DNA from 3 places in the Bacillus sp. NEAU-Y102 genome. Region 1 is predicted to be linked to each of the others. Evidence: a T-box and tRNA genes for the amino acid it is inferred to sense, from the RefSeq annotation. Region 1 holds a T-box; the other regions hold tRNA genes.

Region 1 (3,249 bases):
ATAGGAAAAGTAAAAGTCTCCTTATCAGCAGTACAAGGAGAACAAATTCTACAGATACATGAAACGTGGGGGGAGAAATCTGGAACGGTTTCTTCACTTCGTTTAGATGTTATGTTAGCTGAAATGTTACATTTATCTAGACAGAAAGTACAACCTTTCATTAAAAATGGTTTAGTAAAAGTTAATTGGAAAATAGTGGAACAAACTTCTTATGAATGTTATCCAGGAGACGTTTTCTCTGTTAGAGGATATGGCCGAAGTAAATTATTTTCTGTAGAAGGTAGAACAAAACGCGACAAATGGAGAATTTTGTATGGTATACTAAAATGATTGGTTTTTTAGAAGGAAATCCTCCTATTTTGTCGAAGAAAAGATATAATTGAAAGAGGAAATTTAGATAACTACTTGGAGGTGGCGTTGTGCCGTTAACACCATTAGATATTCATAACAAAGAATTTGGTCGCGGATTCCGTGGCTATGATGAAGATCAAGTAAATGAGTTTCTTGATCAAATTATCAAAGATTATGAATTGGTCATTCGTGAGAAAAAAGCTTTAGAAGAAAAAGTTGCGCAGTTAGAAGGGAAGTTAGATCATTTCTCTAATATTGAAGATACGTTAAACAAATCTATCGTGGTTGCGCAAGAAGCAGCGGAAGAAGTAAAACGTAATGCGCAAAAAGAAGCGAAATTAATTGTGCGTGAAGCTGAAAAGAATGCTGATCGTATTATTAACGAAGCATTAGTAAAATCAAGAAAAGTTGCTTTTGATATTGAAGAGTTAAAGAAACAAGCGAAAGTATTCCGAACTCGTTTCCGTATGTTATTAGAAACACAGCTTGAAATGTTAAACAACGATGATTGGGATAAACTAATTGAGTTAGAAGACGAAGTAGATGAACTGTTGAAAAAAGAAGAAACAGTGTAAGCTTGACGTTTTTCTCATTATTACATATAATTTTAAACAACATATTTATTAAGAAAAACGAAGATAGGGATAAGTACCTTTTCAAACCTTATATAGCGAACTGAGGACGGTGTAAGCTCAGGATAAGGAGATAGTGGGAATATCACCCTGGAGTTCCGCGCTGAACAAATAGAGTAAGCGTAGGCGTGTATTCGCGTTAAGAATATAAGAGGATTCTATACATATGTATATGATCTACTAGGGTGGTACCGCGGGAGACTTTCTCGTCCCTTTTTGGGATGAGAAAGTCTCTTTTTTATTCCGTTTTTTAAGTATTTCTTATATACATGTAAGGAGGAATTGAGCATGGAGTACAAAAATACATTACTGATGCCGAAAACAGAGTTCCCAATGCGTGGGAACTTACCAAAACGTGAGCCTGCAATGCAAGAAAAATGGGCTGAAATGAATATTTACGAAAAAGTACAAGAACATACAAAAGGTCGTCCTTTATTTGTATTGCATGATGGACCTCCATATGCGAATGGTGACATTCATATGGGACATGCATTAAATAAAGTATTAAAAGACTTTATTGTTCGTTATAAATCAATGACTGGTTTTAGTGCGCCATATGTTCCAGGATGGGATACGCACGGTTTACCAATTGAACAAGCTTTAACAAATAAAGGTGTAAAGCGTAAAGAAATGACAGTTGCTGAGTTCCGTAAGTTATGTGCAGAGTATGCATATGAACAAGTAGAACGTCAACGTGAACAATTTAAGCGTCTAGGTGTACGTGCAGATTGGGATAATCCATATATTACTTTAGAGCCCGCTTATGAAGCACAACAAATTAAAGTGTTTGGTGACATGGCGAAAAAAGGTTATATCTATAAAGGTCAAAAACCAGTTTACTGGTCTCCAACGAGTGAATCTGCTTTAGCAGAAGCTGAAATTGAATATCAAGATAAAAAATCAGCATCTATTTACGTAGCATTCCCTGTAAAAGATGGAAAGAACGTATTAGAAGGTGATGAAAAGTACATCATTTGGACAACAACACCTTGGACATTACCTGCAAACTTAGGTATTTCTGTTCACCCAGAGCTTGAATATAGCATTGTAAAAGTAAATGATGAGAAATATATCATTGCTTCTGAGCTGTTTGAGACAGTTGCAAAAACGTTAGAGTGGGAAAATGCTGAAGTTGTGAAAACAGTAAAAGGTAGCGAACTGGAGTACACAGTTGCAAAACATCCATTCTACGATCGTGATTCATTAGTAATGCTAGGAGATCACGTAACAACAGATGCAGGTACAGGTTGTGTTCATACAGCACCAGGACACGGGGAAGATGACTTCGTTGTTGGTAAAAAGTATGGATTAGAAGTACTTTGCCCAGTTGATGATAAAGGTGTATTAACAAATGAAGCACCTGGATTTGAAGGCTTATTCTATGATAAAGCTAACAAGCCAATTACAGAAAAATTAGAAGAAGTAGGCGCGTTACTGAAACTAACATTCATTACGCATTCATACCCACATGATTGGAGAACGAAAAAACCAATTATTTTCCGTGCGACAGCACAGTGGTTTGCATCTATTGAAGCATTCCGTAAAGAATTAATAGAAGCTGTAGCGGAAACAAAATGGGTACCAGCATGGGGAGAAACTCGTCTTCATAATATGGTTCGTGACCGTGGTGACTGGTGTATTTCTCGTCAGCGTGCATGGGGTGTGCCAATTCCGGTATTCTATGCTGAGAATGGCGATCCAATTATTACAGACGAAACAATTAACCATGTAGCAGATTTATTCCGTGAACACGGTTCTAACGTATGGTTTGAGCGTGAAGCGAAAGATCTATTACCAGAAGGATTTACACATCCAGGTAGCCCAAATGGCGAATTCCGTAAAGAAACAGACATCATGGATGTATGGTTCGATTCAGGTTCTTCTCACCAAGCTGTATTAGAAGAGCGCGAAGATTTACAGCGTCCAGCTGATTTATATTTAGAAGGATCTGACCAGTATCGTGGTTGGTTTAACTCTTCATTATCAACAGCAGTTGCTGTAACAGGTAAAGCTCCATATAAAGGCGTACTAAGCCACGGTTTCGTACTAGATGGTGAAGGACGTAAAATGAGTAAGTCGATTGGAAACATCGTTGTACCGAAGAAAATCATGGATCAATTAGGCGGAGACATCTTACGCTTATGGGTATCTTCTGTTGACTATCAATCTGACGTACGTATTTCAGATGATATTTTAAAACAAGTAGCAGAAGTGTATCGTAAAATCCGTAACACATTCCGTTTCTTATTAGGAAACTTAGACGACT
Region 2 (3,249 bases), on a different contig from region 1:
TGTCCCTGTGAGAGTAGGACGTTGCCAGGCAAATGGAGGATTAGCTCAGCTGGGAGAGCACCTGCCTTACAAGCAGGGGGTCGGCGGTTCGATCCCGTCATCCTCCACCATTTAGCCGACTTAGCTCAATTGGTAGAGCAACTGACTTGTAATCAGTAGGTTGGGGGTTCAAGTCCTCTAGTCGGCACCAGTTTTAATTTTGAGAGCCATTAGCTCAGTTGGTAGAGCATCTGACTTTTAATCAGAGGGTCGAAGGTTCGAATCCTTCATGGCTCACCATTTTAATGAAATATGCGGGTGTGGCGGAATTGGCAGACGCACTAGACTTAGGATCTAGCGCCTTTGGCGTGGGGGTTCGACTCCCTTCACCCGCACTTTTAATAAAATATCTCAAACATGTCTTGCGGAAGTAGTTCAGTGGTAGAATACAACCTTGCCAAGGTTGGGGTCGCGGGTTCGAATCCCGTCTTCCGCTCCAATTTTCAATATGACATGCCGGGGTGGCGGAACAGGCAGACGCACAGGACTTAAAATCCTGCGGTGGGTGACCACCGTGCGGGTTCGACCCCCGCCCTCGGCACCATATGCGCCCGTAGCTCAATTGGATAGAGCGTTTGACTACGGATCAAGAGGTTAGGGGTTCGACTCCTCTCGGGCGCGCTTTTATTAACGGGAAGTGGCTCAGCTTGGTAGAGCACCTGGTTTGGGACCAGGGGGTCGCAGGTTCAAATCCTGTCTTCCCGATATTCCCAAAAACATGGGGCCTTAGCTCAGCTGGGAGAGCGCCTGCCTTGCACGCAGGAGGTCAGCGGTTCGATCCCGCTAGGCTCCACTTATTTTAATATCATTTATGGCGGTGTAGCTCAGCTGGCTAGAGCGTACGGTTCATACCCGTGAGGTCGGGGGTTCGATCCCCTCCGCCGCTACCATAAAGGACCTTTAGCTCAGCTGGTTAGAGCAGACGGCTCATAACCGTCCGGTCGTAGGTTCGAGTCCTACAAGGTCCACCACTAAAGGTTTATATCTCGGAGGTATACCCAAGTTCGGCTGAAGGGATCGGTCTTGAAAACCGACAGGCGGCGAGAGTCGCGCGGGGGTTCGAATCCCTCTACCTCCTCCATTTTTTCTTAAATTACATATTATATCATCGCGGGGTGGAGCAGTACGGTAGCTCGTCGGGCTCATAACCCGAAGGTCGCAGGTTCAAATCCTGTCCCCGCAACCAAATGGTCCCGTGGTGTAGTGGTTAACATGCCTGCCTGTCACGCAGGAGATCGCCGGTTCGACCCCGGTCGGGACCGCCATTTTAATAAGGCTCGGTAGCTCAGTCGGTAGAGCAGAGGACTGAAAATCCTCGTGTCGGCGGTTCGATTCCGTCCCGAGCCACCATTTTGAAGTCGCAAGCCGGCTTAGCTCAATTGGTAGAGCAACTGACTTGTAATCAGTAGGTTGGGGGTTCAAGTCCTCTAGCCGGCACCACTTTCAAAATGAGCCATTAGCTCAGTTGGTAGAGCATCTGACTTTTAATCAGAGGGTCGAAGGTTCGAATCCTTCATGGCTCACCATTTTCAATTTTATGCGGGTGTAGTTTAGTGGTAAAACAAGAGCCTTCCAAGCTCTGGTCGAGAGTTCGATTCTCTTCACCCGCTTTTCAATTATGGGCCTATAGCTCAGCTGGTTAGAGCGCACGCCTGATAAGCGTGAGGTCGATGGTTCGAGTCCATTTAGGCCCACCATAATTGTTCCGCAGTAGCTCAGTGGTAGAGCTATCGGCTGTTAACCGATCGGTCGTAGGTTCGAGTCCTACCTGCGGAGCCATATTTATAGAGAAGTACCCAAGTGGCTCAAGGGGCTCCCCTGCTAAGGGAGTAGATCGCGAACGCGGTGCGAGGGTTCGAATCCCTTCTTCTCTGCCAGAACTGGCCCGTTGGTCAAGTGGTTAAGACACCGCCCTTTCACGGCGGTAACACGGGTTCGAATCCCGTACGGGTCATACTAAAAGAGATAGCATAATCTGCTATCTCTTTTTTGTTGTGTATAGATATAGAAGAAGCTATGACAGATTATAAATAATAAGTTTAAAATAGGATTACCTTTTCTCATACATAAGAAAAGGTAATCCTATTTTTTGAATATGTTTTAACTTTCTATTGAATGTTCATCTTGTTTAATAACAACATGACTATATGCGGAGTGAAGAGTTTTGTAGCCTAAAAGTGCAATAGTTAAGGCAAGGCCTCCTGCTATAATAGCCACATTAAATCCTACATGGGCTCCAAAGTTATCAATAACTAAACCAGCTATCGCTGATCCTAGGGAGACTCCAATTCCAAGTCCTGTAATTGCCCAAGTCATTCCTTCGGTTATCTTTGATTCAGGTACGATTTTTTCCACAAGCCCCATAGTAATAATCATAGTAGGAGCGACAGATAGCCCTGCAAAGAAAACAATAACTACTAGCCAAGTAATACTGTTTACAAAAACTAGTGGCAGCATTGTTATCATGGAAAGTGTGACCGCTATTAAAAACTGATTATAGGGTGGGGTATTGAGTTTAAGAGTACCGAAAATAAGGCCTGCCAGGCATGAACCGATTGCATAGACAGAAAGTACAAAGCTAGCAGCTACTGTGTTTCCTTGCTGCTCAGCAAAAGCTACACTAACGACATCTATTGTGCCGAAGATAGTACCTATAGCAATGAGTGTGAATACTAGTACTCGCAAAGAACCAATTTTAAATACTGTTCCGTTGTTTGTAATGTCGCGAGGGTGTACAGGCGGTTCTGTGCTTTTTTGCATAGTAAATAGGCATACCCCGATTGTAAGAAAAACAGATGATAAAAGTGGCCCTGCTTCTGGGAAGAACATAACACTTAAACTGACAGATAATACAGGACCAATTATGAAGCAAATTTCGTCGACGACCGATTCGAAGGAAAATGCTGTATGCAATTTATGGGATCCGCGGTATAGTTTAGTCCAACGTGCACGTACCATAGCTGACATATTTGGCATACAACCTGCACATAAAGCGGATAGAAATAGCGTCCAATAAGGAGCTTCATATTTCGTACATAGAAGTAAGAGGATTGTAAAGAAAACGCTAATACCTGTAGTCGGAAGAAGTATGCGAGATTGCCCTAATTGATCAGCCATCCGAGAAATATGAGGAGCTAGTAAAGCTGATGATAATGTAAAGGTAGCTGCAACAGCTCCAGCAAGCCAATAGTCACCACTTACTTGAGATAA
Region 3 (3,249 bases), on a different contig from region 1:
CAAGCGGTAAGGCAACGGACTTTGACTCCGTCATGCGCTGGTTCGAATCCAGCTAGCCCAGCCATTAAGAGCCATTAGCTCAGTTGGTAGAGCATCTGACTTTTAATCAGAGGGTCGAAGGTTCGAATCCTTCATGGCTCACCATTTTTAATAAAACATGCGGGTGTGGCGGAATTGGCAGACGCACTAGACTTAGGATCTAGCGCCTTTGGCGTGGGGGTTCGACTCCCTTCACCCGCACTTTTAATAAAACAACTCATACATGTCTTGCGGAAGTAGTTCAGTGGTAGAATACAACCTTGCCAAGGTTGGGGTCGCGGGTTCGAATCCCGTCTTCCGCTCCAATTTTCAATATGACATGCCGGGGTGGCGGAACAGGCAGACGCACAGGACTTAAAATCCTGCGGTGGGTGACCACCGTGCGGGTTCGACCCCCGCCCTCGGCACCATATGCGCCCGTAGCTCAATTGGATAGAGCGTTTGACTACGGATCAAGAGGTTAGGGGTTCGACTCCTCTCGGGCGCGCTTTTATTAACGGGAAGTGGCTCAGCTTGGTAGAGCACCTGGTTTGGGACCAGGGGGTCGCAGGTTCAAATCCTGTCTTCCCGATATTCCAAAAAACATGGGGCCTTAGCTCAGCTGGGAGAGCGCCTGCCTTGCACGCAGGAGGTCAGCGGTTCGATCCCGCTAGGCTCCACTTTATTTAATATATGTCTCGGAGGTATACCCAAGTTCGGCTGAAGGGATCGGTCTTGAAAACCGACAGGCGGTGAGAATCGCGCGGGGGTTCGAATCCCTCTACCTCCTCCATTTTCTTTTAAATGGTTTAGACATATAATAATAAAATATTTATTTTTCCTTCATGGAGGTATACCCAAGTTCGGCTGAAGGGATCGGTCTTGAAAACCGACAGGCGGCGAGAGTCGCGCGGGGGTTCGAATCCCTCTACCTCCTCCATTTTTTAAATTTAATATTGTCGCGGGGTGGAGCAGTACGGTAGCTCGTCGGGCTCATAACCCGAAGGTCGCAGGTTCAAATCCTGTCCCCGCAACCAAATGGTCCCGTGGTGTAGTGGTTAACATGCCTGCCTGTCACGCAGGAGATCGCCGGTTCGACCCCGGTCGGGACCGCCATTTATGTTGGCTCGGTAGCTCAGTCGGTAGAGCAGAGGACTGAAAATCCTCGTGTCGGCGGTTCGATTCCGTCCCGAGCCACCATTTTTTTTATGCCGGCTTAGCTCAATTGGTAGAGCAACTGACTTGTAATCAGTAGGTTGGGGGTTCAAGTCCTCTAGCCGGCATCATTTAGGGGCATAGTTTAAAGGTAGAACTGAGGTCTCCAAAACCTCCAGTGTGGGTTCGATTCCTACTGCCCCTGTAAGTATATGGGCCTATAGCTCAGCTGGTTAGAGCGCACGCCTGATAAGCGTGAGGTCGATGGTTCGAGTCCATTTAGGCCCATCATATATTATTCCGCAGTAGCTCAGTGGTAGAGCTATCGGCTGTTAACCGATCGGTCGTAGGTTCGAGTCCTACCTGCGGAGCCATGGCCCGTTGGTCAAGTGGTTAAGACACCGCCCTTTCACGGCGGTAACACGGGTTCGAATCCCGTACGGGTCATACAAAAAAGAGTCAGCATTATGCTGGCTCTTTTTTATTTTGTTAATCCTTTTTATAATGTTACTTTCCAGAAATAAATAAAGGAATTTTGGAAAAGCTATGGTATGTATAAAAAGGAGGAAATAAATAATGACACAAGTTAGAGACTTAATGAGTACCCATATTGTACATTGTACACCGCTAGACAATGTATATGAGGCAGCTGTAAAAATGAAGGAAGAATCGGTTGGATTAATTCCTGTTGTTGAAAATGAGCAAGTTGTTGGGCTTGTTACTGATCGAGATTTAGTTGTTCGAGGGATTGCTGAAAAACATCCTGGATCTAATAAAATTACAAATGTAATGACAACAAATATTATCTCAGTTTCTCCAAATGATTCTATTGAAAAAGCTACAGAGCTAATGGCACAGTATCAAATTAGACGGTTACCAGTAGTTGATAGTGGTCAGCTTATTGGCATGTTAGCACTAGGAGATTTAGCTATAAGGGAATCAGCAGATGATCAAGCTGGATTTGCCTTGAGCGAAATCTCAGAGCGTACAGAGTAAATTGAAACTTTAATTAACCGAGAGTTTAATGGTCACTCATAAAGAGCTAAATTATATATAAAGTTCAGATGCATTATTCTAGCATATATGGATTAAACTAATATGTTAGCGTGATGTATCTGAGACATTATATAATAAGGATACGGTTAATAATTTCGACATTTTTTTAAAATTTGTTATTCTTAATTTTTAATAAGAGAAAAGATGATATACTGATAGATATAAGTATTATGATAGATTTTGAATATAACAATATTAATTTTTAGTGGTGCGATAATAAATTAATATTTCCTACATAGATGAAAAGGGAAGGGGAATTATATGAAGGCTGTACAGGGCGATCCAAATTGGAATTTGGTTACAGATACATATATAGAACCAAATAATTTCGCTGAATTATTTTCTTTGCTTGTACCTTGTCACCCAAAAGGTGAGGGGAAAGAACGAACTATATTAGTATGGAAAGAGAAAGAATTTTATAAAGAAGAAAATTTAGCGGCATTTATCGTATATGGCATGAATAAAGCAAAGAAATTACCGCAGTTTCATAAAGATGAAATTCCAACTTTAGTGCGTATTCTTCGCTTATGCCAAGAGATTGGTTGGTATGAAGAGGCAAATGATTTTATGATAGCGCAAGGATTAGCTGAGTTTGTTCATACTTCATTGGAATATGAAACATGGGATCTTTTGACGCAATCAGTTGCTTTAAATTATTTAATTATTAAATATCGTATAGGTGAATTGACAGATAGGGATATTGAAATTTGGGATAGAGTTAAATTTAATGAGAAGTGTATAACCGATTGTAAACATTTATTATCTCATAAAGAAGTATTGGAATTTACATTCTTTTATATGTGCAAGAGAGCGAAATCATTATCAAAAGAGCAATTAAATAGTGATATGATGAGTTTAGCAATGTATTGTAATACTTTTGTATATGATTTGTATACACATGATTTATTACGGAAATATCGTAAGTGTACAGATTTCCTATCATATTATGGACCTAGTCAGGCAGTTTTAGCATGTCAAAGAGCTGTATTATCTCAAATTTCCGATCGCTTAGACCCATTA

What was found. The T-box of region 1 lies ahead of ileS2 (isoleucine--tRNA ligase). A T-box ahead of a tRNA ligase gene usually reads a tRNA of that ligase, here a tRNA-Ile.
Region 2: it has a tRNA-Ile gene. The T-box ahead of ileS2 (isoleucine--tRNA ligase) is inferred to sense a tRNA for this amino acid. The anticodon was not compared.
Region 3: it has a tRNA-Ile gene. The T-box ahead of ileS2 (isoleucine--tRNA ligase) is inferred to sense a tRNA for this amino acid. The anticodon was not compared.

What each region holds. Positions count from the first base shown of each region.
Region 1 covers NZ_JBTWFK010000001.1:839,387-842,635, reverse strand. The annotation lists gene ACYFX0_RS04040 (YlmH family RNA-binding protein) at 1-330, shown strand, start outside; gene divIVA (septum site-determining protein DivIVA) at 420-926, shown strand; T-box leader at 978-1,200, shown strand; gene ileS2 (isoleucine--tRNA ligase) at 1,272-3,249, shown strand, end outside.
Region 2 covers NZ_JBTWFK010000015.1:95-3,343, forward strand. The annotation lists rRNA gene rrf (5S ribosomal RNA) at 1-30, shown strand, start outside; tRNA gene ACYFX0_RS27630 (tRNA-Val) at 35-110, shown strand; tRNA gene ACYFX0_RS27635 (tRNA-Thr) at 115-190, shown strand; tRNA gene ACYFX0_RS27640 (tRNA-Lys) at 204-279, shown strand; tRNA gene ACYFX0_RS27645 (tRNA-Leu) at 294-374, shown strand; tRNA gene ACYFX0_RS27650 (tRNA-Gly) at 404-478, shown strand; tRNA gene ACYFX0_RS27655 (tRNA-Leu) at 495-583, shown strand; tRNA gene ACYFX0_RS27660 (tRNA-Arg) at 587-660, shown strand; tRNA gene ACYFX0_RS27665 (tRNA-Pro) at 671-744, shown strand; tRNA gene ACYFX0_RS27670 (tRNA-Ala) at 760-832, shown strand; tRNA gene ACYFX0_RS27675 (tRNA-Met) at 853-929, shown strand; tRNA gene ACYFX0_RS27680 (tRNA-Ile) at 934-1,010, shown strand; tRNA gene ACYFX0_RS27685 (tRNA-Ser) at 1,028-1,120, shown strand; tRNA gene ACYFX0_RS27690 (tRNA-Met) at 1,149-1,225, shown strand; tRNA gene ACYFX0_RS27695 (tRNA-Asp) at 1,229-1,304, shown strand; tRNA gene ACYFX0_RS27700 (tRNA-Phe) at 1,314-1,389, shown strand; tRNA gene ACYFX0_RS27705 (tRNA-Thr) at 1,404-1,479, shown strand; tRNA gene ACYFX0_RS27710 (tRNA-Lys) at 1,490-1,565, shown strand; tRNA gene ACYFX0_RS27715 (tRNA-Gly) at 1,579-1,649, shown strand; tRNA gene ACYFX0_RS27720 (tRNA-Ile) at 1,660-1,736, shown strand; tRNA gene ACYFX0_RS27725 (tRNA-Asn) at 1,744-1,818, shown strand; tRNA gene ACYFX0_RS27730 (tRNA-Ser) at 1,826-1,916, shown strand; tRNA gene ACYFX0_RS27735 (tRNA-Glu) at 1,922-1,993, shown strand; gene ACYFX0_RS27740 (MFS transporter) at 2,140-3,249, opposite strand, start outside.
Region 3 covers NZ_JBTWFK010000014.1:531-3,779, forward strand. The annotation lists tRNA gene ACYFX0_RS26720 (tRNA-Gln) at 1-64, shown strand, start outside; tRNA gene ACYFX0_RS26725 (tRNA-Lys) at 69-144, shown strand; tRNA gene ACYFX0_RS26730 (tRNA-Leu) at 160-240, shown strand; tRNA gene ACYFX0_RS26735 (tRNA-Gly) at 270-344, shown strand; tRNA gene ACYFX0_RS26740 (tRNA-Leu) at 361-449, shown strand; tRNA gene ACYFX0_RS26745 (tRNA-Arg) at 453-526, shown strand; tRNA gene ACYFX0_RS26750 (tRNA-Pro) at 537-610, shown strand; tRNA gene ACYFX0_RS26755 (tRNA-Ala) at 626-698, shown strand; tRNA gene ACYFX0_RS26760 (tRNA-Ser) at 719-811, shown strand; tRNA gene ACYFX0_RS26765 (tRNA-Ser) at 866-958, shown strand; tRNA gene ACYFX0_RS26770 (tRNA-Met) at 979-1,055, shown strand; tRNA gene ACYFX0_RS26775 (tRNA-Asp) at 1,059-1,134, shown strand; tRNA gene ACYFX0_RS26780 (tRNA-Phe) at 1,143-1,218, shown strand; tRNA gene ACYFX0_RS26785 (tRNA-Thr) at 1,229-1,301, shown strand; tRNA gene ACYFX0_RS26790 (tRNA-Trp) at 1,308-1,378, shown strand; tRNA gene ACYFX0_RS26795 (tRNA-Ile) at 1,388-1,461, shown strand; tRNA gene ACYFX0_RS26800 (tRNA-Asn) at 1,473-1,547, shown strand; tRNA gene ACYFX0_RS26805 (tRNA-Glu) at 1,549-1,620, shown strand; gene ACYFX0_RS26810 (CBS domain-containing protein) at 1,750-2,169, shown strand; gene ACYFX0_RS26815 (DUF3965 domain-containing protein) at 2,491-3,249, shown strand, end outside.